Regions from separate parts of the Rhizobium sp. BT03 genome, predicted to be linked through region 1. Evidence: predicted binding sites of a transcription regulator. Region 1 holds the regulator's gene; each other region holds the start of a gene.
What was found. The regulator PhoB, encoded in region 1, activates phosphate uptake and scavenging genes when phosphate is short. The targets are predictions, from matches to a motif close to TGTCATNNANCTGTCAT.
Positions count from the first base shown of each region.

Region 2: a site for PhoB is predicted at 5,146-5,162, ahead of QMO80_RS16760 (YdcH family protein). Genes of this name have one in related genera too.
Region 3: a site for PhoB is predicted at 5,841-5,857, ahead of phnC (phosphonate ABC transporter ATP-binding protein). Genes of this name have one in related genera too.
Region 4: a site for PhoB is predicted at 2,000-2,016, ahead of ppk2 (polyphosphate kinase 2). Genes of this name have one in related genera too.

Region 1 covers NZ_CP125640.1:2,077,181-2,085,070, reverse strand. The annotation lists gene pstA (phosphate ABC transporter permease PstA) at 1-562, shown strand, start outside; gene pstB (phosphate ABC transporter ATP-binding protein PstB) at 578-1,393, shown strand; gene phoU (phosphate signaling complex protein PhoU) at 1,438-2,151, shown strand; gene phoB (phosphate regulon transcriptional regulator PhoB) at 2,289-2,972, shown strand; gene QMO80_RS10245 (GcrA family cell cycle regulator) at 3,435-3,968, opposite strand; gene QMO80_RS10240 (aspartate aminotransferase family protein) at 4,394-5,593, shown strand; gene argF (ornithine carbamoyltransferase) at 5,630-6,544, shown strand; gene QMO80_RS10230 (Hsp33 family molecular chaperone) at 6,633-7,625, shown strand.
Region 2 covers NZ_CP125640.1:3,430,130-3,438,019, forward strand. The annotation lists gene ggt (gamma-glutamyltransferase) at 1-965, opposite strand, end outside; gene QMO80_RS16735 (alpha/beta fold hydrolase) at 1,068-2,123, opposite strand; gene QMO80_RS16740 (hypothetical protein) at 2,240-2,854, opposite strand; gene ykgO (type B 50S ribosomal protein L36) at 2,964-3,089, opposite strand; gene QMO80_RS16750 (5-(carboxyamino)imidazole ribonucleotide synthase) at 3,254-4,330, opposite strand; gene purE (5-(carboxyamino)imidazole ribonucleotide mutase) at 4,327-4,824, opposite strand; gene QMO80_RS16760 (YdcH family protein) at 4,836-5,039, opposite strand; gene QMO80_RS16765 (YdcH family protein) at 5,268-5,441, shown strand; gene QMO80_RS16770 (helix-turn-helix transcriptional regulator) at 5,635-5,895, opposite strand; gene QMO80_RS16775 (sulfite exporter TauE/SafE family protein) at 6,025-6,789, opposite strand; gene QMO80_RS16780 (thiamine phosphate synthase) at 6,897-7,550, shown strand; gene QMO80_RS16785 (tetratricopeptide repeat protein) at 7,561-7,890, shown strand, end outside.
Region 3 covers NZ_CP125640.1:2,446,143-2,454,032, reverse strand. The annotation lists gene QMO80_RS12165 (alpha-D-ribose 1-methylphosphonate 5-triphosphate diphosphatase) at 1-709, opposite strand, end outside; gene QMO80_RS12160 (DUF1045 domain-containing protein) at 723-1,418, opposite strand; gene phnE (phosphonate ABC transporter, permease protein PhnE) at 1,560-2,903, opposite strand; gene phnE (phosphonate ABC transporter, permease protein PhnE) at 2,911-3,870, opposite strand; gene phnD (phosphonate ABC transporter substrate-binding protein) at 3,937-4,842, opposite strand; gene phnC (phosphonate ABC transporter ATP-binding protein) at 4,929-5,774, opposite strand; gene QMO80_RS12135 (DapH/DapD/GlmU-related protein) at 5,892-6,509, opposite strand; gene phnL (phosphonate C-P lyase system protein PhnL) at 6,506-7,213, opposite strand; gene phnK (phosphonate C-P lyase system protein PhnK) at 7,296-7,890, opposite strand, start outside.
Region 4 covers NZ_CP125644.1:177,421-185,310, reverse strand. The annotation lists gene QMO80_RS30415 (ABC transporter ATP-binding protein) at 1-211, shown strand, start outside; gene QMO80_RS30410 (GMC oxidoreductase) at 296-1,948, shown strand; gene ppk2 (polyphosphate kinase 2) at 2,058-2,972, shown strand; gene QMO80_RS30400 (aldo/keto reductase family oxidoreductase) at 3,092-3,967, opposite strand; gene QMO80_RS30395 (LysR family transcriptional regulator) at 4,064-4,975, shown strand; gene QMO80_RS30390 (hypothetical protein) at 5,046-5,240, opposite strand; gene rpsU (30S ribosomal protein S21) at 5,315-5,545, opposite strand; gene QMO80_RS30380 (Ig-like domain-containing protein) at 6,178-6,894, shown strand; gene QMO80_RS30375 (hypothetical protein) at 7,064-7,252, shown strand; gene QMO80_RS30370 (DUF4173 domain-containing protein) at 7,626-7,890, shown strand, end outside.

The sequences.
Region 1 (7,890 bases):
CCGGCTGACGGATCTGATCGAGGTCAACATCAACAACCTCGCCGCCGTCCCGTCGATCGTCTACGGTCTGCTCGGCCTTTCCGTCTTCATCAATTTCGTCGGCCTGCCGCGTTCGGCGTCGCTGGTCGGCGGCCTGGTGCTGACGCTGATGACCCTGCCGACGATCATCATCGCGACGCGCGCGGCTCTGCGCGCCGTGCCGCCGTCGATCCGCGCCGCAGCGCTCGGCCTCGGCGCTTCGAAGATGCAGATGGTGTTCCACCATGTTCTGCCGCTCGCCATGCCCGGCATCCTCACAGGCACGATCATCGGCTTGGCGCATGCGCTCGGCGAAACCGCGCCGCTGCTCCTGATCGGCATGGTCGCCTTCGTCGCCAACGCGCCGACGACACCGCTCGATCCCTCGACGGCCCTGCCGGTGCAGGTCTATATGTGGGCCAACGAGGCCGAACGGGCCTTCGTCGAGCGTACTTCGGGTGCCATCATCGTCCTGCTCCTGTTCCTGATCGTCATGAACATGGGCGCCATCCTCTTGCGTCGTCGCTTCGAGCGCCGCTGGTAAACGGAGTTACAGATCATGAACATGTTGACGGAAGCTGCAGTTGAAAAGGCGCTGGATCAGAAGATGAGCAACGTCCCGTATAAGATGATCGGCCAGGATGTCTCGGTTTACTACGGCGAGAAGCGCGCGCTTTTCGATGTGAACCTGAACATCCGCGAAAACACCGTAACCGCGCTGATCGGCCCGTCGGGCTGCGGCAAGTCGACCTTCCTGCGGAGCCTGAACCGCATGAACGACACGATCGACGGCTGCCGCGTCGCCGGCAAGATCACGCTGGACGGCGACGACATCTATGATCCCGATATCGACGTCGTCGAACTGCGCGCCCGCGTCGGCATGGTCTTCCAGAAGCCGAACCCGTTCCCGAAGACGATCTATGAAAACGTCTCCTACGGCCCGCGCATCCATGGCCTTGCCAAGTCGAAGGCCGATCTCGACCAGATCGTCGAGACCAGCCTGCAGCGCGCCGGCCTCTGGAACGAGGTCAAGGACCGCGTGCACGAATCCGGCACCGGCCTCTCCGGCGGTCAGCAGCAGCGCCTCTGCATTGCGCGTGCCGTCGCCGTCAGCCCCGAAGTCATCCTGATGGACGAGCCCTGCTCGGCGCTCGACCCGATCGCCACCGCCAAGGTCGAGGAGCTGATCCACGAGCTGCGCGAGAACTACACGATCGTCATCGTCACCCACTCCATGCAGCAGGCCGCGCGCGTCTCGCAGCGCACCGCCATGTTCCACCTCGGCAATCTCGTCGAGGAGAACGACACCGACAAGATGTTCACCAATCCCGACGATCCGCGCACCCAGGACTACATCATGGGTCGCTTCGGCTGATTGCGGTCATCCGAAGCCTTCCCGTTATTCGAGGACAAAGCCCCATGGCATCGACACATATTTATTCTGCCTATGATGATGATCTGAAGTTCCTGTCCAGACGGATTTCCGAAATGGGCGGCCTGGCCGAGCAGATGGTCGCCGAATCCGTTCGCGCCCTGGTCAACGGCGACACGGCGCTCGCCCAGAAGGTCATCTCCGACGACGTGATCCTCGATCACGCCGAGCGCGAGATCGGCGACAAGGCGATCATCACCATCGCCCGCCGCCAGCCGATGGCCGCCGACCTGCGCGAAATCATGGGTTCGATCCGCATCGCCGCCGATCTCGAACGCGTCGGCGACCTCGGCAAGAACACCGCCAAGCGTGTTATCGCCGTGCAGAGCACCGGCGTTCCCCGCAAGCTCGCCCGCGGCCTCGAGCATCTGTCCGAACTGGCGCTCGTCCAGCTCAAGGAAGTGCTCGACGTCTACACGACGCGCGCCGCCGACAAGGCGAGTGCGATCCGCGAGCGCGACAACGAGATCGACGCGATGTACACCTCGCTGTTCCGCGAGCTCCTGACCTACATGATGGAAGATCCGCGCAACATCACCAGCTGCACGCATCTTCTCTTCTGCGCCAAGAATATCGAGCGCATCGGCGACCACGCCACCAACATTGCCGAGACCATCTATTACATGGCGACCGGCGCGCAGCCGGAAGGTGACCGTCCGAAGGACGACAGCGCCAACACCGTCGGCGCGGTCACCGAATAACCGCCTAAACCAGACCATTGCGTGCGCGCCCATCTGGGGCGCGCAAAGAGGTCGCAGCCATTTTTTGTGAATTTGCGCAGGATGCATTGCTTAAATCACCCCCGGTTTAAGGATCAAGCGCGAGGAGACCGACACGCATGATCCCGAGAGTTGCAGTTGTTGAAGACGAGGAAGCCCTGAGCGTGCTTCTCCGCTACAATCTCGAAGCTGAGGGCTTCGAGGTCGATACCATCCTTCGTGGCGACGAGGCCGAAATCAGGCTTCAGGAGCGCACGCCCGACCTTCTCATCCTCGACTGGATGCTGCCCGGCGTCTCCGGCATCGAGCTTTGCCGGCGCCTGCGCATGCGGCCGGAAACCGAGCGCCTGCCGATCATCATGCTGACGGCGCGCGGCGAGGAGAGCGAGCGCGTCCGCGGATTGTCGACGGGCGCCGACGATTATGTCGTCAAGCCTTTCTCGACCCCGGAACTCGTCGCCCGCGTCAAGGCGATGCTGCGCCGCGCCCGCCCCGAGGTACTGTCGACCGTGCTGAAATGCGGCGATATCGAACTCGACCGCGAAACCCACCGCGTCCACCGCAAGAGCCGCGAAGTCCGCCTCGGTCCCACCGAATTCCGCCTCTTGGAATTCCTGATGTCGTCGCCCGGCCGGGTCTTTTCCCGCTCGCAGCTCTTGGACGGCGTCTGGGGCCACGACATCTACGTCGACGAACGCACCGTCGACGTCCATGTCGGCCGCCTGCGCAAGGCGCTGAACTTCTCCAACATGCAAGACGTCATCCGCACCGTCCGCGGCGCCGGCTATTCGATGGAAGCCTGAGCCTCGCAAACGGGGGTGAGGGGACGTGCCCCGCGAGAGGTTGCCGGGAACGGAGAGATTGCCGCTTGCTCCCTCTTCTCCCCAGCGGGGAGAAGGTGGCCCGAAGGGGCGGATGAGGGGGCCCACACGGCACCCCCTCCCGTCATCACCTATCCCATCATATCAACGGCGAACGCCCTAAGCACGGTCGAAACCCGCACGGGCGTTGTTGGGAAAGACCGGCTTCGCCGGCCCCCTCATCCGCCCTACGGGCACCTTCTCCCCGCTGGGGAGAAGAGGGAATCGAGACGCTGCGGCATATCCCTTTTCCCCGCAAGCGGGGTCCGAAGGACGGGTCGAGACATGTGGCTCGCCCCCCCGGTCGGTGCCGGCAGGCGGATGAGGGGCAGCCACACCCAACACACTCACACAAAAAAACGGGCTTTTCAGCCCGTTTTCGTATTCCGGCAATGCCTTACCCGCTCAGCTGGCCCGCGCTGCCGCCCGGCGGCGTTCGTTGATTGGCTGGTAGGCGAGTTTCTGGTGATAGCTGCAATAGGGCGAATTATCAGGGGACTCGCAGCCGCAGAAGTGGAAGTCGTCCTTCAGCGGATCGCCGACCGGCCATTTGCAGGTGCGTTCGGTCAGTTCCGTCAGGCCGAGGCGGCGCGAGATCGGCACGACCACGTTGCCCTTCGGCACGTATTCCATTTCCTCGACCGTTTCGATCTCGATCTCTTCCTTCAGCATCGTCGCGCCCTGCTGGCGGGTGACGGTGCGGGTGGCGATCCGGGAGGCGTAGTTCGGCGCGCGCGGCGCAGATGTATTGCGTTTCGGCGTCCGCGCCGTGGCGGCCGTGCCGCCGGCCTTGGCGCGGCCGGGAAGGCTCAGCCTGTGTACCTTGCCGATCACAGCGTTTCTGCTGACACCGCCAAGTTGTGCCGCGATCTGGCTGGCGCTCAGTCCTTCGGCCCAAAGCTTCTTGAGTTTCTCGACCCGCTCGTCTGTCCAGTTCATGCCCTGTCTCCACCTTTCGCGTTGGTGATGGCAGAATCCCTCACCGTTGTCCCGGAAGCCTCCGAAACAAGAAACGCCTGATCAATTTTGGTGACTAGTTCCGCCGCATGCAGTCTAGTAATTGAACTTTAACCTAGTGTGAGCCTGACTCCGTGACAAGAGTCGCATGAATCCGGATGAATCGAATTCGGAGTTTTCCCCAACTTGCTGCCCCGGCGTGTCATTTCTGCAATATTGCCTGTTGAAGGTCGAAAACACCGCTGCACAAGCTTGCTGCATGCGCTAAGGCCGCAGTTTTGTTGACATTGCAGCGCGAAAAGGAAATAGTACCGCTGGCCGCCGCAAGGCGGCATTTTTGATTTTTCGGGCCTGGTTTTCTTAGCCGGAGTCCGTTGCTAGATAACGCTGATCGGGAGACCCGCGCCATGGCCGAAGCCGCGCCGCTTTATGACACCTATTCTCGTGCCCCGCTGCGGTTCGAGCGAGGCGAGGGCGTATGGCTGATCACCGAAGGCGGCGAGCGTTATCTCGATTTCGGCGCCGGTGTTGCCGTCACCTCGGTCGGCCACAGCAACCCGCACGTGGTCGGCGCCTTGAAGGAACAGGCCGACAAGGTCTGGCACCTCTCCAACATCTATGAGATCCCCGGCCAGGAACGCCTGGCCAAGCGGCTGACGGACGCGACCTTCGCCGACAAGGTGTTCTTCACCAATTCGGGCGCCGAGGCGCTCGAATGCGCGATCAAGACGGCGCGCCGCTATCAGTTTTCCAAGGGCCATCCCGAGCGCTTCCATATCATCACCTTCGAAGGCGCCTTCCATGGGCGCACGCTGGCGACGATCGCCGCCGGCGGCCAGGAGAAATATCTCGAAGGCTTCGGCCCCAAGGCGCCGGGCTTCGATCAGGTGGCATTCGGCGACATCGACGCGGTCCGGGCCGCCATCACCGACGCCACCGCGGCAATCCTCATCGAGCCGGTGCAGGGCGAGGGCGGTGTGCGCCCCGCCACCCCCGAATTCATGAGGGCGCTGCGACAGATCTGCGACGAAAACGGCCTGCTGCTGATCCTCGACGAGGTCCAGACCGGCGTCGGCCGCACCGGCAAGCTTTTCGCCCATGAGTGGTCGGGCGTCACCCCCGACATCATGGCGGTCGCCAAGGGCATCGGCGGCGGTTTCCCGCTCGGCGCCTGCCTGGCCACTTCGGAGGCCGCCTCGGGCATGAAGGCCGGCACGCACGGCTCGACCTATGGCGGCAATCCGCTGGCCATGGCCGTCGGCGGCGCCGTGCTCGACATCATCCTAGCCGATGGCTTCCTCCAGCAGGTGCGTGACGTCGCCCTCGTTTTCCGTCAGGGGCTGGCCTCGCTGAAGGATCGGTATCCCGATGTGATCGAGGATATCCGAGGCGAGGGGCTGCTGCTCGGCGTCAAGGCTGCTATTCCCTCGGCCGAACTGCTGCAGGCGATCCGCGCCGCGCATCTGCTCGGCGTGCCCGCCGGCGACAACGTCATCCGCCTTCTCCCGCCCCTCGTCGTCACCGCCGAGGAAGCCCGCGAGGGCCTTGCCCGCATCGAGCGCGCCGCCGAGAGCATCCGCGCCTCCAAGGTCAAGAAGACGGCTTGAAAGGATTGCGCCCGCGGGCGCACGACAGGTAAGAACATGGCTCCTAAACATTTCCTCGATCTATCGGCCGTCACCTCGGCCGACCTCAGAACCATCATGAACGATGCGCTCGCCCGCAAGCAGGCCTTCAAGGCTGGCAAGGGCGACAAGCCGCTCGCCGGCAAGATGCTGGCGATGATCTTCGAAAAGCCGTCGACGCGCACCCGCGTCTCCTTCGACGTCGGCATGCGCCAGCTCGGCGGCGAAACGCTGTTTCTATCAGGCACTGAGATGCAGCTCGGCCGCGCCGAGACGATCGGCGACACCGCCAAGGTGCTGTCGCGTTATGTCGATGCGATCATGATCCGCACCACCGAGCATTCCAGGCTCCAGGAGCTTGCCGAGCATGCGACGGTGCCTGTCATCAATGCGCTGACGGATGATACCCATCCCTGCCAGATCATGGCCGATATCATGACCTTCGAAGAGCATCGCGGCCCGATCAAGGGCAAGACCATCGCCTGGACCGGCGACGGCAACAATGTGCTGCATTCGCTGGTCGAGGGTGCCGCGCGTTTCGGCTACCGCATGAACATGGCCGTGCCCCTTGGTTCTGAGCCCAAGGATCACTATCTGAACTGGGCCCGCAATGAGGGCGCCGAAATCATGCTTTGCCATGATGCCGACCGTGCGGTCGAAGGCGTCGATTGCGTGGTGACCGATACCTGGGTCTCCATGAATCAGGAACATCGGGCCCGGGGTCACAACGTCTTCCAGCCTTACCAGGTCAACGCGGCCTTGATGGCGAAGGCCGGCAGCGATGCATTGTTCATGCATTGCCTGCCCGCGCATCGCGGTGAGGAAGTGACGGATGAGGTGATCGACGGCCCGCAATCCGTGGTCTTCGATGAGGCGGAAAACCGTCTTCATGCGCAGAAGTCGATTCTTGCTTGGTGCCTGGGCGCGATCTGAACCATAATCGGACGCCGCGTGTGAACAACGCGCGGCCGCGCGAGCGAAGGGCACCCTGTCCTTTCGCTTGAAAACTAGGAGTGAATCCATGGCAGAAGCTGCAGCCGCCCTCGGCCAGTTCGATTTCGCCGGCGATGACCATGTCGTCCCCTTTCAGGTGGAGGGTCTGGATGTGCGCGGCCGCGCCGTCCAGCTCGGCCCGATGCTCGACGCCATCCTCGAGCGCCATCATTATCCCGCACCCGTCGCCCGGCTGCTTGCCGAAGTCGTGGTGCTGACGGTGCTGCTCGGCACATCGCTGAAGTTCGACGGCAAGTTCACCGTGCAGACCAAGGGCGATGGCCCGGTCGATCTTCTCGTCGCCGATTTCTCGACGCCGGAAAATGTCCGCGCCTATGCCCGTTTCGACCAGGCGCTGCTCAACAAGGCCATTGAAGCTGGGGAAACCGAGCCGGAGCAATTGCTCGGCCGGGGCGTGCTCGCCTTCACCATCGACCAAGGCAAGTTCGGCCAGCCCTACCAGGGCATCGTCGCGCTCGACGGCACCTCGCTGGAGGAGATTGCCGGCGTCTATTTTCGCCAGTCGGAGCAGATCCCGACGCGCGTGCGGCTGGCCGCCGCCGAACTGCTCGATCGCGACGAGGCCGGCAAGCCGCGCCACCGCTGGCGGGCCGGCGGCCTTGTCGCCCAGTTCCTGCCTGAGGCGCCGGAGCGCATGCGCCACCCCGACCTCCACGGCGGCGACGGCGATAACGGCGACCGCCCGCATGGCGAGGACGACGCGTGGACCGAAGCGCGCTCGCTGGTCGAGACCATCGACGCCGATGAACTCACCGACCCGCTTGTCGGCACCGAGCGGCTGCTGTTTCGCCTGTTCCACGAACGCGGCGTGCGCGTCTACGAACCGCGCGCCGTTTTCGACCGCTGCAGCTGTTCGCGCGACAAGATCAAGGGCGTGCTGAAGGGCTTCACGGCCGAGGAGATCGAGGCCAGCCAGGAAAACGGCGAGATCGCCGTCACCTGCGAATTCTGCTCGACCACCTACCGCTTCGAGCCGGTCGAACTTCAGCCGGCTGAGTAGGCTCGGTTGAGCACGCACAGAACAAATACAAAAGATTAGCGATGATGCAGCACGGTGACTCGACTTTTGGTAGTCACTGTGCACCATTTATCCAACTGGTTCGGGGATGGGACTTCATGCGCATTTTTTATTTCGTAGTCGCATTCATGGCTGCGATGCCACAAATTGGCTTGGCTGATGATAAGGCAATCCAATGGAAAGAGGTCGGGGGCTGGACCGTGGCCGATCGTGTCCCAGGGAGTGGTGTAGCTGGATTTCATAGCCA
Region 2 (7,890 bases), 1.4 Mb from region 1:
TCGACATAGGCGTAGCGCATGGCCTCGACCATCACATGCACGGTGTCGGCCGACCCGTAACCCAGGTAGGAAAGCGGATAGGCTTCGAGAACGTTGAGGATCTCGCAGATAATGACGCCGCCGGAGGAGGGCGGCGGCGAGGAGATAATGTCGTAACCGCGATAATTGCACTCGACCGGCTTCAACTCGCGCACGGCATATTGCTCGAAATCTTGCCTGGCGAGAATGCCGCCCTTGGCCTGGCTTGCCTTGACGATCTCCTCGGCGGGTGCAGCCTTGTAGAAGGCATCGGGACCTTTCTCCGATATGGCTGCCAGGACCGCGGCAAGGTCGGGCTGCTGGAGCTTTTCGCCCGATGCATAGGGTTTGCCATCGGGTTTCAGAAAAATCTTCGCCGCCGCCTCGTCTTTGGCAAGGCGCTTGGCGCTGCCGGCGAAGCTTGCGGCATCGCCCTGTTCGAGCGTGTAGCCTTCCCTGGCGAAGCGAATCGCCGGCGCGATCAGATCCTGGCGCGGCTTCGTCCCGTATTTCTCGCGTGCGGTTTCGAAGCCCATGACCGAGCCGGGAACGCCGACGGCCAGATAACCGTCCAGGCTGGCGCGCGGCACGATATCGCCCTTGGCATCGAGATACATGGTTTTCGTGGCGGCAAGCGGTGCGCGTTCGCGGAAATCGAGAAAGGTCTTGGTGCCGTCTTTCAGGCGAATGGTCATGAAGCCGCCGCCGCCGAGATTGCCGGCCGAGGGATAGACGACCGCCAGCGCATAACCGACGGCAACGGCTGCATCGACAGCATTGCCGCCGCTCTTCAGCACTTCGACGCCGACATCGGTCGCCAGATGCTGGGCGGTGACGACCATGCCGTGCTCTGCCTCGACAGGGGCGGGCGAGGCGGCGAAGGCCGACGTCAGGCTCAGCGACAGTGCCGCTATGACGGAGATCGTCCCGAGATGCAGACGGCCCATGATTTCCCCTCCTATGGACAATGATGGAAACATATGGGGCTGCGGCAGCCTCAGGCAATGCAAGGGATTGGTTTTATGTGACGAGTTCCGAAGCTCGCGAGGTCATGCGCCGTGCAGGGCGTCTGGTCGCAACGACGGCGCCGTCGCGACCGTCCGATCAGGGGATGCGGCGGCGAGCCTCTCCTCGGCCCGGCGGGCAATTGCCTGCAGGTCGCGCGGCTTGCCGGCGATCTTTTCGATGGCGGCGATGGCGACATCGGTTGCGAGATAATCCGGCTTGTGGCCGACGCCGCGAACGGTGATGAGCTCGGAGCCTGCTATGTCGCGGGCCAGGCCGCGCGAATGCAGGTGCTCCCAGACGATCGCGTCGCTGTCGCCGGTTATGATGACGGTCGGTGCGGTGATCTGCGCATAGAGCGGCGACTGTTCCTTCACAAAGGCAAGCAGTCTCTTGAAATCGGCGGCGTTGTTGTGGAACGCGTTGGGTCGCAGCACCAGCGACGGACCGGTCTTTTCGATGTAGTCGGCCGGGCGCGGATTGGGCCGGAAGACGTTCTGCGTGCCGCGTTCCAGCCGGCTGAGCCCAAGCGGCACGACGATCGCGTGATTGAAAAGCCAGCCGAGGACCGGCACGGTCGCCACGTGATAATACCAGTCGATGCCGCCCGGCCAGGGGTGGGTGGCGGGTGCGAGGAAGAGCAGGCCCGACGTCTTATCGGGATGGCGCAGGCCGAAGGCGGCGGTGATCGCGCCGCCGAAGGAATGGCCGACGATAACCGCCTTTTCGATGCCGCGCTTTTCCATCAGCCTGGCGATCGCATCGGCCTGACCGGAGGGAACGGCATTATCGGGACCGCCGCGTTCGGAATAACCGTGACCGGGACGATCGACGAAGAGCATTTCCGCCCGGCCTTCGAGTGCGGCGCGGAAGGCGACGACCTGGTCGAGCAGATTGCCGCTGGCGCCATGAATGAAGACGAGCGCCGGCAGATCGGCATTTTCGGGACGCTCGATATGGACGGCGTTCATGCGGTAACCGCCGACATCCGTCAGTTCGCCGATGTTCGGATAGGTCTGTTCGAATTGCCGCGCCTTGTAGGAGGAGTAACCGATGGCGGCGGCGAGCGGAGCGAGAAGAGCGGAAACTTCTGCAAGCATGATCTTAACGGGCGATAGTTGCGGCTGTTTTGCCGAGAGCGGACGCGCTGCGTCTTTTCCCGTCTACAGTTCTAAATTGCGCGGCTTGGCCGGAGATCAAGATCACGCTCCGAGGATCACGTGCGATTGCCGGCGAGTTTTTCCGCAAGCGTGTTGGCCTGTTCCTGCGCGGTGCGTTCGGCGGGATAGATATCAAGAAAACGCTCCCAGGCCTTCAAGGTCAGCTGGTCGTTGCCGGAATTGCTGAGGATTGCCGCCAGGCCGGAGAGCGCGCCGAAATGGCGCGGCTCGAGATCGAGCACACGTTCGATGTCGGACATCGACTTGCGATAATTGCCCATGACGAAATTCAGCGTCGCGCGGCGATTCCAGCTTTCGGCATAATCGGGTTTCAGCGCGATCGCCTCGTCAAGGAAATCGAGAGCGGCGGGATTGCGCTTTTCCTCGATCGCCTTGTCGGCCCACTGCATCAGCAGATTGATGGTGGCGCTGCCGGAATCGTTCCATTCCATGCGGATCTCATTGGCGATACCGCTGGCTTTGTCGGGGTCGCGCTCGCGTTTCAGCTGACTGAAGAGCTGGTCGAGGTGCTGTTTCGGGGAAGAATTGACATCCGCCTGCTCGACGATAACGTCCTTTTCCGCCGCAGTGGCCGGAAAGGTGGACGTGAGAAGGATGAGGGCGAGCGGCAGCGCCGCTGACGTCAAAGCAAAAAAGCGCATGGCGGACATATTAGCCCGCCAACGCCGAAGATCAAACAAATTTGACGTGATCACCGCAGTGACCCACCGGATATCTGCCGGAGCAAGCTCACGCGGCAGATGATCCGGACGCGCGAAATCAGCCCTGACGAGCCTTGTAGCGCGGGTTCAGCTTGTTGATGATGTAGATGCGGCCCTTGCGGCGAACCAGACGGTTGTCACGGTGGCGAGCCTTGAGCGACTTGAGCGAATTCTTGATCTTCATTTTTCTGATCCGCGATCTCTGTGGGGGAATTCACATTCGCCCGTATCTTTAACAATCAAAAGCGCGCCATCGGGCGCGCTCTTTAGGTGGGGGAGCAGATACCGCGTCACCTTTTCCGTGTCAACCGCATGACGGTGTTTTTCCCAAGGCGCAAAGGTGTTTTCTCAGGCCGAAACCGGTGATTTCGGCGTCAGGGTAGTGACATGGCCCATCTTGCGGCCGGGGCGCCATTCGGTCTTGCCGTAGAGATGAACCAGCGTATCGGGGCGCTGCAGCCAGTCGGGAACGGCCAGGATATCGTCGCCGATCAGGTTCTGCATGACACAGTCGGAATGACGTCCGGCGTCTCCCAAAGGCAGACCGGCAACGGCGCGGATATGCTGCTCGAACTGGCTGACGACGCAGGCGGCCTCCGTCCAGTGGCCGGAATTGTGGACGCGCGGCGCCATCTCGTTGGCAATCAGTCCGCCATCGGCAAGCACGAAGAATTCGATGCCGATGACGCCGACATAATTCAATGCTGCGAGGATCGTTTCGGCCGACCGGCGTGCGGCGTCCGCCGTCGCCGGCGAGATCGCAGCCGGAACCGTCGAGGTGTGGAGGATGCCGCTGCGATGGACATTCTCGGCGGGATCGAAGCAGACGACCGTGCCGTCGGTGGCGCGGGCGGCGATGATCGAGACCTCGCGCTCGAAGGCGACGAAACTCTCGAGGATCAGCGGCACGGCCCCGAGCGCGGCATAGGCACCATCGGCGCTGTCGGCCGCGGAGCGGAAAACCTTCTGGCCCTTGCCGTCATAACCGAGACGGCGGGTCTTCAGCACGCCCTGGCCGCCGAAATCGTCAAGCGCCATTTCGAGATCGGCCTGGCTGTCGACCGCGTGGAAGCGGGCGGTTGTTATGCGGCAGCCATTGAGAAAACGCTTTTCGACGAGGCGGTCCTGGGCGGCTTCCAGCGCCTTCGGCGGCGGATAGACGGATAGGCTTGCCGAGAGCGCCTCGGCGGCTGCGACCGGCACGTTCTCGAATTCGTAGGTGACGACATCGCAGAGATCCGCGAGTTCGGCCAGCGCCGCCGGATCGTCATAGGCGGCGGCAATCTGCCGGTTGGCGAGCTGGGCAGCCGGGCAGTCCGCCTGCGGCTCGAGAATGACCGTGCGAAAATTCAGCCTGGCGGCGGCAATGGCCAGCATGCGGCCGAGCTGGCCGCCGCCGATAATACCTATCGTCCCTACAGTCATTGGTCGTCCATCGGGTATTCGGCGATGGCGGCACTCTGACGTTCGCGCCATTCGTCGAGCCGGTCGGCGATGTCTTCGTCGGAAAGGGCAAGCACGGCGGCGGCGAGCAGGGCGGCGTTGACCGCGCCGGCCTTGCCGATGGCGAGCGTTCCGACAGGAATGCCGGCCGGCATCTGCACGATCGACAGAAGACTGTCCTGGCCGGACATGGTTTTCGATTGGACCGGCACGCCGAAGACCGGCAGCGGCGTCATCGATGCAGTCATACCCGGCAGATGGGCGGCGCCGCCGGCGCCGGCGATGATGACCTTGAAGCCCTCGGCGCGCGCGCCCTTGGCGAAATTCGCCATGCGATCGGGCGTGCGGTGCGCTGAAATGATGCGCGCATCATAAGGGATCTCAAGCGCCTCCAGCGTGTCGGCGGCGTTCTTCATGGTCTCCCAGTCGGACTGGCTGCCCATGATGATGGCGACGGAGGGTCTGTCTGTCGTCATTGTTATCCCCCTCAGGCGATGATGTCAGGGATGATCTGATCTTCCAGCTTCGAAAGCCTGTCCTTGATGACGAGCTTCTTCTTCTTCATGCGCTGGATCCGCAGAGCATCGCATCCGATCTGGATCATGGCGTTGATCGCGGCGTCGAAATCCTCGTGCTCCTGGCGCAGCCGCGCTACGGTGAGCCTGATTTCCGCCTGTTCCTGATCGGCCATATGCATTCCCCGTTATCGTCCTCGGACCTTGTCCGATCTGCCGATGATTTCCGCAAGCTCCTATCACCAAATACAGGTAACGGCTAGTTAGTCTTGATCATGAAATTGCCATCCAGTCTTCATCTTTTGGCCTTCGACAAGCCTTCAAAAATATGTCACAGTCCGCCGCGTTGACACCTTGATCCCCGACGATGTTGGCCGGGGAGGGTAAGAGGAAGGAAGGGTCAAATGACAGTTCAAGCTCATCTTGAATCACTCCAGAAAAAGCATGTCGCTCTCGAGGAGGAGCTGCACGCGCTCAGAACAGCTCCCTCTATCTCCGATACGGAAATTGCCGAATGCAAGCGCCGCAAGCTGCGCATCAAGGACGAGATTATGCGTCTCAAGTCATCCGTCCACTGATCTTCCCAAGGGTCGCCGGTCGATCATCTTGCGAAAAGGTAAATCCATCCATTCCGCCTAAAATCAGCAAGAACCGGTGATTTCACACCAGATTTGCGCCAGCCCGATGCCTGCAGCATTGCGGCTGGCGCTTTTGCGAGCGCCCTGCTTCAAATCACATTCATCATGGGTAGCGCGGTGATGAGAGCCTGTTTCAAGCCCAAAACTGATCCAGCCATAAATTGAGCTTGTCGAAACCGCGGTTGTTGACCGCGTAGATGCGTTTCGTGCCTTCCGAGGTCACCGAGACGAGGTTGCTGTCGAGCAGCGCCTTCAGGTGCTGCGACACGGCCGGCCGGCTGATCGGCAGGCCCTCGGCAAGCTCGTTGACCGTCCGTGGGGCGCGACGCAATTCCTCCAGCAGAAACCGCCGGTTCGGATCGGCAATCGCAGAGAAAGGGTCCGTGTTCGACATGACGGGAAAGCTACGTCAAACCGGCCGTTCCAGCAAGGAAATTGTGCGTTGCAGCGTACTGCAGCGCCGTGAGTCTTTTCAGGCGCGATGAGGGATGCTGCTACACCTAGAATTGATGCAGGGCGGGCTCTACCAGCCAAGACCCTCTCGCACGATGAGGAAGGCGGCGATCAAGGCCATCGCATACATGAAGGGATAGAAGATCGCCGGCTTCATGCGGCGCACGCACCAGGCGCCGGCAAGGGTGGCGAGCGGGGCAAAGGGCAGGAGCGTCGCGGAGGTTGCAAGGTTCTGGGTGTCGAGCTGGCCGAGTGCGAAATAGGGGATCAGCTTGATGGCGTTGAGGATCGCGAAGAAGCGCACGCTGGTGCCGGTATATTCGCGCGGCTGCAGCTTGAGCGGCAGGGCGTAGATCTGGAAGGGTGCACCGCCGGCATGGGCGACGAAGCTGCCGTAGCCGGAAAATGTACCCCAAAGGCTGGCGGCCACCGGCCGCTGGCCGCGCGGCGGGACGATCCTGCCGGCTCCCGGGCCGTAATTGTTCCAGAAATAGCGCAGGCAGAAGAGGATGGTCACCGCGCCGATGACGATGCGCAGCATATTGCCCGGCACGAGCGCCGATGTCGCCCAGCCCAGCGCGATGCCGAAGACTGCGCCCGGCAGCATGATCTTCAGCGTCGTCCAGTCGCCATGTCTGCGCCAGATGACGAGCGAAATCATGTCCATGAAGACCAGGATCGGCAGCAGGATCGCCGCCGCCTCGACCGGTGAGACGACGAGGGCGAGGAAGGGCAGGCCGATCAGCGACAAAGCGTCGCCCATACCGCCCTTCGCGAGGCCCACCAGCAGAACGGCGGGCACGGCGGCATAGTAGAATGACAAATCCTGCGGCATGCTTTCGACGTCCTCCTCTTGCAAGCCTCGTCTAACGGAACTACTCACACAAAACGAGTGCGGATCCCTCATCTCAACGGGGAAATCGCAGGAAACGGAAAGACCTCATGACCGAACCGGAAAACCGCTGCCGCCTTGTGCTCATCGCACCCGATATTGCCGATGCCGATGAACAGGCGAGGATCGTCGCCGATGCGCTGAAGAGCGGCGATGTCGCCTCGGTGATCGTGCCGCAATACGGGCTCGACGACGGCACCTTCCAGAAACATGCCGAGAGGCTGGTGCCGTTGATCCAGGATGCCGGGGCGGCCGCGTTGATTGCCGGCGACAGCCGCGTGGCGGGGCGGTCAAAGGCCGATGGCCTGCACCTTTCCGGCAATGCCGAGGCACTTTCGGAAGCGATCGAAAAACATGCGCCGAAGCTGATCGTCGGCGGCGGCAACGCAGCCGATCGGCACAATGCGCTCGAGATCGGCGAAGCCAGGCCCGACTATATCTTCTTCGGCAAGCTCGACGGCGATATCAAGCCGGAGGCGCATCCGAAGAACCTTGCGCTCGGCGAATGGTGGGCCTCGATGATCGAGATTCCCTGCATCGTCATGGGCGGCACCGATCCGGCCTCGGCGCTCGCCGTCGCCGAGACCGGAGCGGAATTCGTGGCGCTGCGGCTGGCGGTCTTCGGCGAGCCCAGCCGGGCGCCGTCTATCGTCGCTGAAGTCAACGCGCTTCTTGACGAAAAAGCGCCACGGTTTGAGGATTGAAATCGCGCTCATGCCGATCCCGACCGCCCGCCTGTTGAAATTTATCCTTGCCAGCATGGCCGCCCTCGTTGCGGCCGGGCCGGCTGTCGTCTCGGCGCAAGCTAGCGACAGCGTCATCAGTCAGCCGGGCTCAGCGCCGGCTTCGACCTTCCGCACCGGCCGGCCCTCCGGCCCCGATGTGCGGCCCTCCGATGGTGTCGGCGTGTTCGACCGCATGGGTGCTAAACTGCCGGACCTGCCGCCGGAGAAGGATTACAAGGGACCCATCGACGAGGCTTACGGCGCCTTCCAGCGCGGTTATTACCTGACGGCAATGGACAAGGCGCTGCCGCGCGCCCAG
Region 3 (7,890 bases), 370 kb from region 1:
AGAGTGTCGCATCGTCATGGCTTGCGACTGTGATGCCGCGCTCGGCGCAGACCTTGGCGATGGCGTTGCGATGCGGCGTCGAGTTGCGCGCCGATTCCGCCTGGCGCTTGGCGACGAAACGGGCGAAGGCCTCGTCGCTCAGGCCGCGCTTCTTCTGATAGTAGAAGATATATTGATCCATCGTCTGGAACTGCCGCTGGCCGGGCGCATGATCCATCAGCGAGACCAGGCGCACATGCCGGTCCTTTTCGAAATCGGCGAAATGTTCGAGCACATTGTCGGCCGAAACCTCGCAGCGCAGGTGGAGGAGATGCTCGGCGCGCAGCCTGCCTTCCTTCTCCGCCGACTGGATGGCGTCGGCCATCTCGCGCATCTCGCCATGTTCGAAGCCGCCGTCCTCGTCCGCGCCCATGCGCAGGCAGTCGAACACCGTGGTAATGCCCGATGTGACGATCTGGGCGTCATGCGCCTGGACCGCGGCTGTCTTGTTCCAGCGGATGCCGGGCCGCGGCTGATAATGGCCTTCGAGGTGATCGGTATGTAGCTCGACGAGGCCGGGAATGACATAGTCGCCTTCGAAATCTTCGCCGGCTACCGAGTTGCCTTCGGAAATATCGGCGATCTTGCCGTCGCGAATGACAATCGAGCCAGCGAGGATATCATCCTCGAGAACGATGCGGGCGTTGGAAAACACGGTCTCTCTGCTCATCTCGTCGGGTCTTTCAGCTTTTGGCGCCGGAAAGCGGCAGCCAGGAATGAACTTTGAACGGGGCGCCGCGCGTCTCCTCGGTGAAGACGGCAAGGCCGGAAATCGACAGCGGCCGGCCGATGAAATCGGCAAAACGCTCGGTCAGAATGGCTTTCATCACTGCGGCGCGTGTCTCGGGCACCTGGCCGGTGAGCGTCATGTGGAAGCCGAAATCCTCCATCACGTAAGGATAACCCCAGCGCTGCAGATTGGCGCGCTGGCTGTCGCTGAGCTTCTCCGGGTTGCGCCGCGCCATATCGGCCTCGGTAAGCGCTGCGCGGAACGGTTCGAAGGACTTTACCACCTTCGAGGCGAAATCCTGAAGAGGTTGATGAAGAGAACCGGGAACGAGGGCAAAAAAACGGCCGAGCTGACCGAGCACGAGCTCGGGAACCTCGAAGGCTTCAGTGCGCGCGGCAAACTCCTCGACGACAGCCATGAGATCCTTCTCGGTGACCGAGGCGGCAAGCGAAAACGGCGCCTTGATCGTCGCGTGAAAGCCGTAGCGGCGCGGGTCGGCGGTCAGCTCGAACTGCTCTGCCGCACCGAGCTGCGCATCGTCAGGTGCAGCATAGGTCTCGCCGGCAAAGGCATCGCGGCCGAGCCAGAGCGAGGCCGCGCCGGTCAGGGGATCATCCTTCGGCGGCGAGAAATAGAGAGCGTAGCGCAAGGCTTTTATCCTGGGGATCGTCGAAACGGGGAGCGCAATGTGCAGTGATTTGGCGGCGAACCGCAAGCAGGTTCCCGGCTAAAAGATTTCCGTGACAAAATGATGATGGCGACCGCCGCCGCGACCTTTCCAGCGGATGGATCAGTGGGTTTTCGTGCCCATCAGTCGGTGGCGCAGCGCGTTCGAAGCGGCGTCGAAAATGAAGACGACGATCAGGATCAGGATGACCATATAGGCGACGTTTTCCCAGTTGGCGTTGGTGCGCATCGCCTCCCAGAGTTTCAGGCCGATGCCGCCCGCGCCGACGGCGCCGATGATGGTGGCGCCACGCACGTTCGATTCCCACTGGTAGAGGGTCTGGCTGACGATAACAGGGACGATCTGCGGCATAATGCCGTAACGATGGACGAGCACGGTCTGGGCGCCGGTCGATTGGATGCCTTCCCGCGGCTTGTTGTCGATATTCTCCAGCCCTTCGGAATAGAGCTTGCCGAGCGTGCCGGTCTCGGTGAGGAAGATTGCGCCGGAACCGGCAAGCGGGCCGGGACCGAAGGCGCGCGTCAGGAACAGCGCCCATATCAGCATGTCGACCGAGCGCAGGAAATCGAAGAAGCGCTTGAGGATCTGATTGAGCAGCCGGTTCGGTGTGATGTTGCGCGCCGCCAGGAAGGCGAGCGGGAAAGCGGCAAGCGACCCCAGCAGCGTTCCGAGGAATGCCATGACGATCGTCTGGAAAAGCTTGGTCCAGACATCGCCGTGCTGCCATTCGCTGTTGTTCCAGATGTCGTCGAAGGCGAGCGACAGGTTGGACTGGTCGGGCTTGATGCGCGGCCTGGAGACGATGAGGCTGACGACCTCGCCAACCGGCTTGTCGAAGAAGGAGGACTGCGTGTCGAAGATGAAATTCGCCCAGCCGATGAAACGCTTGCGGATTTTCACCCGGTCGACGGAGATGCTGACATTGCCGGCAAAGCCGAGATCGGCAAGCACATTGTCGTCATAGACGGTCATCCAGCCGGGCACCGGCCCGACCACCTTCGGCGCACCGCTCGTGACGTCGACGGGGACGCTGATGCCATGCGCGGTGACGATCGTCCGGCTCTTCGAGACGGTGACGGAGCGGCTGGCGCCGCTGATCGAAACGGTGATGCTGCCGTCGGGATTGTCGACCAGCCAGTCCGGATGCGGATTGTCGCCGAGCGGCGAGAAACGCGGATACCGCACCTCGATCGAGCCGTCGTCCTGGATGCGGAAGTCCGGCTGAACGTCGTAGCTCACCCATTGGCTGAGATAGATGCCGACGCGCTCCCAATGGGCTTCGGCGAATAGCTTGGGCAGGTCGAAGAACCAGACGGCATAGAGGCTGTAGAGCAGCGTCGCGATCAGGATCATCAGCCCGCCGAAACGCTGGCGGAACGACCGGTGGAAATATTCCGGATAGCGCGCTTCGATTTCGTTCATGCGGTTTGCATCGATCACCGTCATGGCAGCCTCAATGTTGCAGGAGGAAGGCATGCTCGCCGACGAGGCGGCGGCGCAGCCATGCGGAGAACTGGTCGACGGCGACGATCGTCACGAACAGCAGCAGAACGAGCGCCATCGTCTTGGCGCCGAAGCCGCGCGAGATCGAAAGCTTCAGTTCCTCGCCGATGCCGCCGCCGCCGACGGCGCCGATAATGGTCGAGGCGCGCACGTTGATCTCGAGCCGCAGCAGCGCATAGGAGGTGAAATTCGGCAGCACCTGCGGCAGGGCGGCGAAACGCACGCGCTCCCACCAGTTGGCACCGACGGCCTTCATGCCCTCATGCGGCTTCATGTCGATATTCTCGGCCACTTCGTAGAAAAGTTTACCGAGCGCGCCGATCGTATGCAGGGTGATGGCGATGATGGCGGCGACGGGTCCGATCGACAGGATCGCCGAAAACAGGCCGGCAATGACGATCTCGGGAAAGGCGCGCAGGAATTCCATCAGGCGCTTGGTGAAGACGCGCAGCGGCCACGAAGCCGTCAGGTTGCGGGCGGCAAAGAAGCTCAAGGGAACGGCAAACACGAAGGCGATGAGCGTCGAAAGCAGCGCCACGTTGATCGTGACGATCATCAGCTCGAAATATTCGGGAATGTAGAAGGCGCCCGAGATATAGACGCGGCCCTTGTCGAAATTGAATTCCTCGCCGCCCCTGTCGTTGACGCTCGCAATGTCGAACAGCGCGCGCCAGACATCGTTCCAGTCCTTGGGGATGAGCCAGCTCAAAAAGTCGAAGAGATGCGGCAGGCGGTCGAAGAAATGGCCGGCATTGCTCTCGTCGGCGAAGCGGACGGAACTGACGAAGGCCGCAATCAGGATCACCAGGCCGAGCACGGTGTAGAAACGGCGCCTGGCGACCATCCGCTCCCAGGCTGTGCGGATCTCCTGCGTACTCTGCATGTGCGGCTGTATCTCGGCAACAGTCATGGACGCCTCGCCCGGTTACAAAGAAAGGGCGGCCGTTTCCAGCCGCCCCGCATTCAAGAAAGCCGATCAGCCGCCGATGGCAGCTTTGCGGACTTCGACGACGGCGTTGTAGAAGTCGTGCTTGACGGGGGAGTAGCCCTTGTAGTCGCCGCCTTCGATAGCGGCGAAGCACTTGTGATCCTTCTCAGGCAGGGCCGCGAAGAAAGCTGCGAGCTTCTTCTGCCACTCCTGGCCGAGAGCGTTGCGAACGACGAGCGGGCCGTTCGGGATCAGCGGCGAACGCCAGACTTCGACCAGCTTGTTCGGGTCGACGGCGCCCTTGTCGACTTCCTTGCGGAAGGTGCCGGAGGTGTAGCCGTCCTTGAAATCGCCGATGCCCGAGCTGTCGTCGACGGCAACGTCGACCTTGCCGTCGTAAGCGGCGAGAAGGTTGTTCTCGTGGCCGCCGTTGAACTGCGTCGAGGCGAAGAACTTTTCGTTCGGCATGCCCGTATCCTTCGGGATCTGCGTCAGCGGCACGAGATAGCCCGAGGTGGAATCCGGGTCGGCGTAGCCGAGCTTCTTGCCCTTAGCGTCCTTGATGGACTTGATGCCTGATGATTTCAGCGCCAGGCCGATCGAGTAGTAGCCGGTCGAGCCGTCCTTCTGCTGCGTCGTCAGGATCGGCGTAACCGCCTTTGGATCCTTGATGTGGACGGCTGCGTAGCCGGAAGCGCCGAGTTCGGCGAAGTCGAGCGTGCCGCCGAGCAGGCCCTGGATGACGCCGTCATAATCTGCGGCCGGGAACAGCGACACCTTCTCGAAGCCGAATTCCTGCTTCAGATGGTCGGCGAGGCAGGCATAGTTGCGCAGGCGGTCGGTTTCGTTTTCGCCGCCGAGAATGCCGATGCGGAATTCCTTGAGGTCTGCGGCATTGGCGGCGCCGGCGAGCGCAAACAGCGCCGTTGCCGCAAAGAGTGCTTTCTTCAACATGCGTTCTCTCCTATCGACCGGTGTCCCCGGCCTTCCGTTACGAAGAAGTGTGCCCTTGACGCGGGCGTCGATCGCGGCCGCCTCGCTCAGAGACCGGCCAGCGCCAGCGGCTGGGTGCCGGCGGATTGATTGCCTGCCCGCTCGGGAGCTGGATTGATCGATGTGGAGGTCATCGTTTCGTCGATGCCGGCGCCATCCTTGCCTGTCCCGTAGATTGCCCTCACCACTTCCGCGGTCAGCTCCGAAGGCTTGCCGTCGAAGACGACGCGGCCGCCGGCCATGCCGACGATGCGCTCACAATAGTTGCGGGCGGTATCGAGCGTGTGGAGGTTGGTGATGACGGTGATGCCCTCGCGCTCGTTGATATCGCGCAGCGCATCCATGACGATCTTGGCATTGAGCGGATCGAGCGAGGCGATCGGCTCGTCGGCGAGAACCATCTTCGGGTTCTGCATCAGTGCGCGGGCGATCGCCACGCGCTGCTGCTGGCCGCCGGAAAGCGTGCCGGCCGCCTGCAGCGCCGTCTGCTCGATGCCGAGGCGCTCGAGCGCTGCGATCGCGTGCACGCGTTCCTCGCGGGTGAAGATGTTGAGCAGGCTCAGAAACGTCGAGCGGTGATTGAGGCGGCCGAGCATGACATTGGTGAGAACATCGAGGCGCGGCACCAGGTTGAACTGCTGGAAGATCATCGCGCAGTCGCGCTGCCAGTTGCGCAACGCCCGGCCGCGCAGCCCGGAGACCTCGACGCCGGCGAAATGAATGGAGCCGGAGCTCGGCTCCTGCAAACGGTTGATCATCCGCAGCAGCGTCGACTTGCCGGCGCCGGAGCGGCCGATGATGCCGACCATCTGGCCCTGGGGAATGGCGAGCGTGACGGTATCGACGGCGAGTTTATTTCCGAAACGGCGGGTGACATCCTTCAGCTCGAACATCATGCTTTTCCCTTGCGCTCCAGGCCTCGGTCAGCATCGCATTAGTCCCGCTTGATGAACCTCAAATGTCATATTTGTGTAGTTCGTGTCACAAATCGCCGCGCTTATATCGGAGGTTTAACCGTCGTAGCGGACCAGGAAATCTTCCGCGCTCAGGTTGCGAAAATCCTGCAGCGCCAGGCGCAGCCGGTCGTGCTCCCAGTCCCACCAGGCGAGCCGGTCCATACGTTCGCCGACCGTTTTCGAAAACCGCTCGCGGATGAGTTTGGCCGGCACGCCGCCGACGATCGAGTAAGCCGCGACGTCCTTTGACACGACGGCACCGGCGCCGATTACCGCGCCGTTGCCGACGCTGACGCCCGGCAGGATCGTTGCTCCATGGCCGATCCAGACGTCGTTGCCGATCATCACGCGGTTTGCACGCCGCCAAGCGAAGAAGTCCTCCTCCATGTCGCCGTCCGGCCAGTAGTCGGCGGCGCGATAGGTGAAATGGTGCAGCGTCGCCCGCCAGGTCGGATGGTTGGTGGCGTTGATGCGCACGGCGGCGGCGATATTGACGAACTTGCCGATCGTCGCGCACCAGACGGAGCCGTCCTGCATGATGTAGGAATAGTCGCCGAAGGTCGCTTCGCTGATGCGGCAGCGCTCGGAAACCTCCGTATAGCGCCCGAAGCTGGAATCGCTGACGGAGGCCGTCTCATGGACATAGGGCTCGATACCCAGCCTGCGGCTCATGCGGCGATCTTTCCGGGAGAGAAGAGCTGGACGTCGAGGATGCGGTCGGCGACGGCTTCGCGCACTTCCTCGTCGTGGAAGATGCCGAGAAGCGCGACACCCGCCCGCTTCTTCTCCTCGATCATGCCGACGACGACGGCGCGGTTGCGGGCGTCGAGCGAGGCGGTGGGTTCGTCGAGAAGCAGGATCGTGTGCTCGGTGATGAAGCCGCGGGCGATGTTGACGCGCTGCTGCTCGCCGCCGGAGAAGGTGGCGGGCGGAAGCTGCCAGAGCGCTTCCGGCAGGTTGAGCCTGGCAAGCAGGGCGCTTGCTTTCTCCCGTGCCGCGCCGGCGTCTTCGCCGCGCGCAACGAGCGGTTCGGCGACCACGTCGATTGCCGCCACGCGCGGCACGGTGCGCAGGAACTGGCTGACGTAACCGAGCGTATGGCGCCGGACGTGGAGCACGGTACGCGGGTCGGCGGCGGCGAGATCGACGATGCGCTCATCGTGGCGGATGAGGATCTGACCGGTGTCGACGGCGTAATTGCCGTAGATCATCTTCAGCAGCGAGCTCTTGCCGACGCCCGATGGGCCGCCGAGCACGACGCATTCGCCTGAGGCGACCGAGAAGGCGACATTGGAGACGACGGGCAGCCGGATGCCGTCGCGCAGGTGCATGGTGAAGCTTTTCGAGACTTCGGAAACGACGAGGGGCGTTGGCATGATGTCTTCTTTCCTGGTTTCGGACCGACGGCGCCGCGCGTCTGGAAAGACGCGCAAAGGACACTGTCGAACTTTGAACTGCTCAGACCTGCAGGATCGAGGAGACCAGCAGCTGCGTGTAGGGCTCGCGCGGGTCGTCGAGCACCCGGTCGGTGAGCCCGTGTTCGATGACGTAGCCGTCCTTCATCACCATCATCCGGTGCGACAGAAGCCGGGCGACGGCGAGATCGTGGGTGACGACGATCGCCGAGAGCCCGAGATCGTTGACGAGGCCGCGCACCAGATCGAGCAGGCGCGCTTGCACCGAGACGTCGAGGCCGCCGGTGGGTTCGTCCATGAAGACGAGGCGCGGGCCGGTGACGAGATTGCGGGCGATCTGCAGGCGCTGGCGCATGCCGCCGGAAAAGGCGCGCGGCTGGTCGTCGATGCGGTCGGCATCGATCTCGACACGTTCCAGCCAGTCGATCGCCGAGGCGCGGATCTTGCCGTAGTGCCGGTCGCCGATCGCCATCAGCCGTTCGCCGACGTTGGCGCCCGCCGACACCGCCATGCGCAGGCCGTCGGCCGGGTTTTGATGCACGAAGCCCCAGTCGGTGCGCATCAGGAAACGCCGCTCGGCCTCGTTCATGCGGTAGAGATCGCGGTAGCTGCCGTCGCGCATGTGATACTCGACGCTG
Region 4 (7,890 bases), on a different replicon from region 1:
CGGGACGGCAAGCGGCCTGCCCACCATTCCCGGCCGCGTTTCCGTCGTCGAGCCGATGGGGTCGGATGCCGTCGTCTGGTTCGACTGGGCCGATCAAAGCCTCTCGCTGAGGTTGATGGGCGACGTGAGCCTGCTACCCGGTGACGCCCTGGCTCCCGGGCTCGATATCGCCAAGGCGTCGCTCTTCGGCGCCGACGGATCGCGGCTCTGATGCGCTGCCCCTTTGTTTTCTCGCAATTGCCGGTGAGCTGCGCGCCGTTTTGAGCAATTGCTCCAGGACAGGATTTGGAAAGACATGTCTGAGATCGTCTATGATGCGCTGGTGATCGGCTCCGGCGCGGCGGGCTCCTTCGCGGTCAAAGAGCTGACGGCCCAGGGGCTGTCTGTCCTGCTGCTCGAAGCTGGTCCGGCGGTGGGGCTCGCGGATTTCGACCCGGCGCGCAAGAAGGCGCCCGCCAGCAGCATCAATATCTGGGAGCGTGCCCGCGCCACGATCAAGGGTCAGCCGATCCAGGCGCGCGCGGCCTTCTTCACCGAGCGCTTCAGCCACTTCTTCGTCAATGACCGCAAGAACCCTTATACGACGCCGAAGGGCGAGCCTTTCCTGTGGATCCGCGGCCGCCAGGGCGGCGGGCGCCTGCACAGTTTCGGCCGCGTGCTGTTGCGCTGGACGGACGATGATTTCAAGATCCGGTCGCGCACCGGCAAGGGTGTGGACTGGCCGGTCTCCTATGACGCACTCACGCCTTTCTACGACGAGGCGGAGGCCTATCTTGGGCTCTACGGCAACAAGGATGATGTAGCGACCCTGCCGGACGGCGTCTATGCCAAACCGGCCAGCCTGACGCCCGCCGAACAGATATTCAAGCAGGCGGTGGAAAGCCGCTGGCCGGAGAGGTATGTCGTCTCCTGGCGCTACATCGCGCCGGATGCCGAGCGCATGCCACGCCCGCTCAGGGACGCCAAGGCGACCGGCAGGCTGACGGTCCGCTACGACGCCGTCGTTCGCCGCATTACCACCGACGAGAAAACCGGCCGCGCCACCGGCGCCGAATTCATCGATCGCAATACGGGAGAAGTATCGACGGCGCGTGCCGCGACGGTGGTTCTTTCCGCCTCGCCGATCGAGAGCGTGCGGCTGCTGCTGAATTCGGCTTCGGCAAGACATCCTGACGGGCTCGGCAACAGCTCGGGCGTCCTCGGCCGCTATTTCATGGATCAGCTTCCCTGCCTCGCCTTCGGTTCCTTTTCGAAGGCGAAGGGCTGGGCGCCCGACGAATCCGCTCCGACCGACCCGTTCTACAATCCGTCGGGCGGGATCTTCATACCCCGCTTCGGCGAGGGCGACGCCGCCCGCGGCGATTTCGACTACCAGGGCAGCGTCGGCCGGGCGCCGGTCTCCGGCGACGCCGATGCGCGTCTCGCCTTCTTCGGCTTCGGCCGCATGCTGCCCTATGCCGACAATCGCATCACGCTCGATGTCAGGCGCAAGGACGCCTGGAACATTCCCGTGCCGCATATCCGCTGCGCCATGCAGGCCGAGGAGCAGGCGCTGCTTCGCCGGCAGGAGGAGACGCTGATCGCCATGATCAGGGACGTCGGCGGTGAGCTCGAATTCATCGGTTCGCCCACCGGCCTCAAGGAGATGGGCAAGGGCGCCTTCCCCGATGCCGATGCCTTCAGCCGCTTCATGTTCCGCACATGGTTCCGCAAGACGATGTGCATGGGCGCGGCAATCCATGAAACCGGCGGGGCGCGCATGGGCGAAAGCCCGGAGGCTTCGGTGCTCAATCCCTATAATCAAGTCTGGGACGCCCCGAACCTCGTCGTCACCGACGCCAGCGCCTTCCCCGGAAGCGGCATCGCCGGCACGACGCTCACCGTCATGGCCTTGACGATCCGCGCCTGCCGAAACCTGGTGGACCGATACCGGGCGGGGCAGCTTTAGGGCGCGCTTGGAACGAGAGGCGCGAGCAACCGTTTCAGCTCGATCAGTGGTCGTCATATAACCTTCGCACTGACATGCTCCTGTCAACAAACGCAGGAAGGAAAAAACCATGTCGCAATCACATCAGGACCAGCTTAACCGGATAAAGGCCGAAATCGCCGACAGCTTCGATGAGGAGTTGGAAATGCAGATGGAGGAGGACCGGCTGGACGATCTGGTCGCCGAGGGAATGTCGGAACCGGCCGAGCAGACGCTCGAGCGAAAGATCTATTTCCGGGAACTCTTCCGGTTGCAGCACGAACTGGTGCGACTGCAGGATTGGGTTCAGCACAAGAAGCTGAAGGTGGTGGTGCTTTTCGAAGGCCGCGATTCGGCCGGCAAGGGCGGCGCGATCAAGCGCGTCACCCAGAGGCTCAACCCGCGCGTCTGCCGGACCGTCGCTCTGCCCGCCCCGACCGAGCGGGAGCGCCATCAATGGTATTTCCAGCGCTATGTCCCGCACCTTCCCACAGCCGGCGAAATCGTGCTCTTCGACCGAAGCTGGTACAATCGCGCCGGTGTCGAGCGGGTGATGGGGTTCTGCACTCCTGATGAACTCGAGGAGTTTTTCCGCTCGGTGCCTGAATTCGAACGCATGCTGGTCCGTTCCGGAATCGTGCTGATCAAATATTGGTTTTCGATCACCGATGAGGAGCAGGAATTCCGCTTCAAGATGCGTATTCACGATCCGCTGAAGCAGTGGAAGCTTTCACCGATGGATATGGAAAGCCGTGTCCATTGGGAGGAATATACCAAGGCCAAGGAAGAAATGCTGGCGCGTACGCACAGCAAGGATGCACCCTGGTGGGTGGTCCAGGCCGTCGACAAGAAACGGGCGCGTTTGAACTGCATCGCCCATCTTCTTGAGCAGATCCCTTATGAGGATGTTCCAAAACCCGACATCGAGCTGCCGGATCGCATCCGCCATGCCGACTACAACAGGGCGCCGGTTCCGCCCGAAATGCACGTGCCGGAGCGCTATTGAGGCATAACCGTACCGGTCTTCACGGCCGGAGATGACGAGCGCTTTCCAGCGTCGCTGATGCTTTCGGCTTCGCGACACCAGGTGTGGAGCGTGGTGTCGCGATAGCTCGCGGCCTACGATTAGGCGGCGATGCTCCCGATTTGGTCGAGTTCGTCGATAGCCTCATCCGGCAGAACAAGCCCGGCGGCGGCGAGGTTCTCCCTGAGATGGCCGACGGACGAGGTGCCGGGGATCAGCAGGATATTCGGTGCGCGGCGCAGCAGCCAGGCGAGCGCGACCTGCATGGGCGTCGCATCGAGGCGTGCGGCGACATCGGACAGGGTGGAGGACTGCAGCGGGCTGAAGCCGCCGAGCGGGAAAAAGGGCACATAAGCGGTGCCCTCGCGAGCGAGTGCGTCGATCAGGCGATCGTCGGCCCGATGTGCGAGATTATATTGGTTCTGCACGCAGGCGATCTCGGTGATTCCGCGCCCTTCGGCAATCTGCTTCGATGTGGCGTTGCTTAAGCCCACATGACGGACCAGTCCCTGCCGCTGGAGGTCGGCCAGCACCGTCACGGGTGCTTCAATCGACCCTTCGGCAGGGCCATGAACGTCGAACATGATTCTGAGGTTGACGACGTCAAGCACGTCCAGGCCCAGATTACGAAGATTGTCGTGCACGGCCGCCGTCAGCTCTTCGCGCGAGAAAGCCGGAATCCAGGATCCGTCCGTGCCGCGCCGCGCGCCGATCTTGGTGACGATGACGAGATCGTCGCGATAGGGATGGAGCGCTTCGCGGATGATCCGGTTGGTGACGTGCGGGCCGTAGAAATCGCTGGTGTCGATGTGGTTTACGCCTGATGCAACCGCCTCGCGCAGCACGGCCAAGGCCGCGCCGTGATCCCTGGGCGGGCCGAACACGCCGGGCCCGGCAAGCTGCATGGCGCCGTAGCCGAGCCGCTTCACGCTGCGGTCACCGAGTTTGAAGATTCCGGACTGATCGATGATGGACATGATCTCACTCCTTTCAAGAGGTGACCCCAAGATAGGCGTTGTCGGCGCGCGTGATAATTCGGTACAATCCGCACAGGCCGTGCGGAGTGGCGAACAGTGAAAGTCGATCTGGGGGATCTCAACGCCTTTGTTGCCGTGGCGCGGGCCGGTGGTTTCCGCGAGGGCGCACGTGCAAGCGGTAGCAGCGCCTCCTTCCTCAGCGAGGCGGTGCGCCGTCTGGAGGCCGAACTCGGCGTCAGGCTCTTCAACCGCACGACACGCAGCGTCGTCCCGACCGAAGCGGGCAAGGGTTTGCTGGAGCGGCTCGGCCCGGCGCTGACCGAGGTGGAGTCGGCGCTCGACGTCGTCAATGGGTTTCGCGACAGGCCGGCCGGATCGCTGCGGCTCAATGTCCCGGTCAGTGCCGCGCGGCTGGTGCTGCCCGCCATCGTTCCACCGTTCCTCGCCGCCTATCCCGACATTCGCCTCGAGGTGATCGCCGAGGAGAGTTTCGTCGACGTGCTCGCCGCCGGCTGCGACGCCGGCATCCGTTATGATGAGCGGCTGGAGCAGGATATGATCGCCGTGCCGATCGGGCCGCGTGTTCAGCGCTTTGCCACCGCAGCCTCCCCCGATTATCTCGACCGCCATGGCCGGCCGCAGCATCCGAGCGAACTCCTCGACCATGCCTGTCTGCTCGGCCGCTTTGCCAGCGGCGCGCTGACGACACCCTGGGAGTTCGAACGGGACGGCGAAGTGGTGCGGGTCGACCCTTCGGGGCCATTGATCGTCAGGGTCGGCGGCGCGACCGATCTGACCGTCGACGCAGCGATAGCGGGCACAGGCATCATCTGCGTTTTCGAGGACTGGCTGCGTCCGCATTTTGAGAGCGGCGCCCTGGAGCCTATCCTCGAGCCGTGGTGGCAGCGCTTTTCCGGGCCGTTCCTCTATTATCCCGGACGGCGGCTGGTGCCGGCGCCCTTGCGGGCCTTCATCGATTTCGTCAAGGCCTCGACCAAGCAGGCTTGAACAGCGCTTTCATGCACCGAGGTCAATGTTCCGCATATTCGGGCACTGACACATCTATTGCGCTTGTTCCTCAATGCACGCTTGGGGTTTCCATCACGATTGCGAAGTCTTCAGCGACCAGTTCGCTGACGGCGATGAGGATTTCCTCGCGGGAAAAGCCTGAGGTCAATGCGCGTTGGATCAGATCCTGCAGATCCGGCTCCACGACATCGCGGCAATCCTCGAGGCGTTCTTCTGAAACGGTGAGGCTATTCAATTCGTCCATCGTCTGTCCTTTCCGGAGAATGTAACCGTCGAATCTTGGCAAGGCCGGCCGTGTGCACTTTGGCTGCAATTGCTCTAACGGGCGGCCGTCCGCTTCGGCCCGGCGATCAGGCCTTCACTCTGCAACTTGCGTGCCGCCTTGCGCTGCCGGCTGATCGCCTGTGTCTTTTCCCTGACGCGCCGTTCGGAGGGCTTCTCATAGGCGCGCCGTTCCTTCATTTCGCGGAACAGGCCCTCGCGCTGCATTTTCTTTTTCAAAACTCTGAGGGCTTGATCCACGTTGTTGTCTCTGACGAGTACTTGCATTTCGAATTCTCCTTTTTCGTAAGGTATGCTGAGCGCTCAGCCGAGCTGCTCGGCGATCAGCGCCTGCAATTCGCCGCCGGCGAGAAGGCAGGGAGACGGCTTCCACGTCTTGGCAGTGCGGCGGACGGCTTCGTCACGCTCCCGCGGGTTGGCCACCGCAACCGCGGTGGCTGTTTTGTATCGTTCAAAAAAATCCTTTACCGGCGATTGCCGGCCTCATTCGATTGTTGTGGGTTTGACCATCGCGCTGCCCCAAGGGCGCGTCGATTCAGCCGATGTACAAGCGTCTCGTTCCCAAGCCGCGACGGCTTCGATTTCCGCTTCAGCCCTAAAATAGTCGTCGGAGAACGTGATTGCAACGGATAGAGCGGAATGGCTCGGTTCGGCGCCGGGAATCGCCCTTAGATATATTCGTTGCGGATCTTCAAGTTAACCGGGTATAGATTTAGTCGGATTTTCTTCAATTTGGCTTGAAAATGAAAATATTCCGCCGGGAATGAAGCAATGCCGATATCGGGGACGACATTAACCTTTCATTAAATAAGCTATTGACTTGCAGTATTAATAGGTTGTTAAAGGGGCCGCTTGCTGAGGTCAAAACTGACCCGTCATAATAATTTAAGGAGAGAGCGATGGCTTCGCCGATACACGCAACCGATGATAGTGCAACATTTCTAGAAACCGACGTTATTTCAGGAAATCTGCTTTCCAACGATTCGTCCGACAACGGCCACCTGTTCCTGCGCGCCTTCGACGGCGCGACGGTTAACGCCAAGGGCGGCAACAGCCAGATCACCGAGATCCAGGGCGACTATGGCACGTTCTTCGTCAAGCCGGACGGCAGCTACACCTACGTCCTGAGCGATGCCGCCAAGATCGGCTTCGCCAACGGCGAATCCTATCAGGAAAAGGTTTCCTACAAGATCTCCGACGGCAGCGGTCATACCGATGTCGGTCTGTTCACCCTGAACATCCAGGGCGTAACTCAGATCAAGCCGGTCGCTGTCGACGATACCTTCAGCTTCACCGAGGGCCATGCCATCGGCGGCAACGTTCTGGACAACGACATTGCCGGCGACAACGGCAAGATGTTCCTCCGCCAGTTCCTGAGCACGCAGGTCGACGCCAAGACTGACGCCGTTACCGACGTTGCCGGCACCTACGGCACCTTCCATGTCAAGTCGGATGGTACGTTCACCTACGACCTGAACACCGATCTGGTTGCGGGCGAGACCTACACGGAAGTTCTCCGTTACTACAAGATCTCCGACGGCGAAGGCCACACGGACACCGCCAAGGTGACGCTCAACATCACCGGCACGGATTTTGACTCATCCCATATCGTTTGATCGACAACGATAGATCAGGGAATACAACGCCCGCCGCGCAATCGGCGGGCGTCTTCGTCTATCCGCCTGCCTTTTAGGCGAAGTTTGGCTGGACCGCTAAAATAATTATTTTTAGCTAGTTCTTATATACTCCGGGGAAGGGTAGTCTCGAAGTTCGGAGGACACGCCCTTGACCGAACACATCGAACCCAAACACATTGAGACCGATGATCTGACGAAAGTCTGGTCGGTGACCGAGTTCTGCGCTCGCCATCGGATAGATGCCGAGGAACAGGCGCTGTTGCTCAAACTTTTCGGGCCGTTCGCGACAGCCTGCGAACTGCTTCACAACGCCAAGCGCGCACCACGATTCAGATGAGCCCGTCTCTATTCCCTCATTGATCTTCTCACCAATGCCAACTGGTCGTTCGGTGAACGAGGCTGCGCCAGATATCGCTTGATTGGGCGACGCCCGCCGGCGCGCTTTTCGCAAAGCCTTTCCGTATCTTTCGGGCCGCGGGCGATTCCTGAATAGCTCCTCACCTTCTGCACAAAATCTGCAATCCGGCGCGGCATCTTCCCGCCATGAGCAAGAACGACATTCCGCCCCATCCCGCACCCTGCGTTTTGCCGAAACGCCTGCGCAATGACGGGTGGTGGCTTGCGGACAGGCCTCAAGACGCCCCCGCCGCGGCGAGGTTGGGAAGCAGGCTCATCGTGATCGAAACGCAGCATTTGCAAGAGGAGCAGCCATGGATACAGCCGATACTTTGACAGAACCGATGCCCATCAGACGCGGCAGCGGCCGGACCGTCGCGCTGCTTGCGCTCGTGGCACTTGCGGATTTTCTGATCTTTGGCCAGGAGCTCGGGATAAACCTTTTCCTTTTTTCGCTCGCCCTCTGCGCCGGCATTCTGCTTTCGGCCAGGAAGAGGGCTCGATTTTCGATCGCGGCTTTCCTGCTCGGCCTCTCGGTTCTGGCGTCGGCGCCCCTGATGGAATCGCCTTCGTTGACGG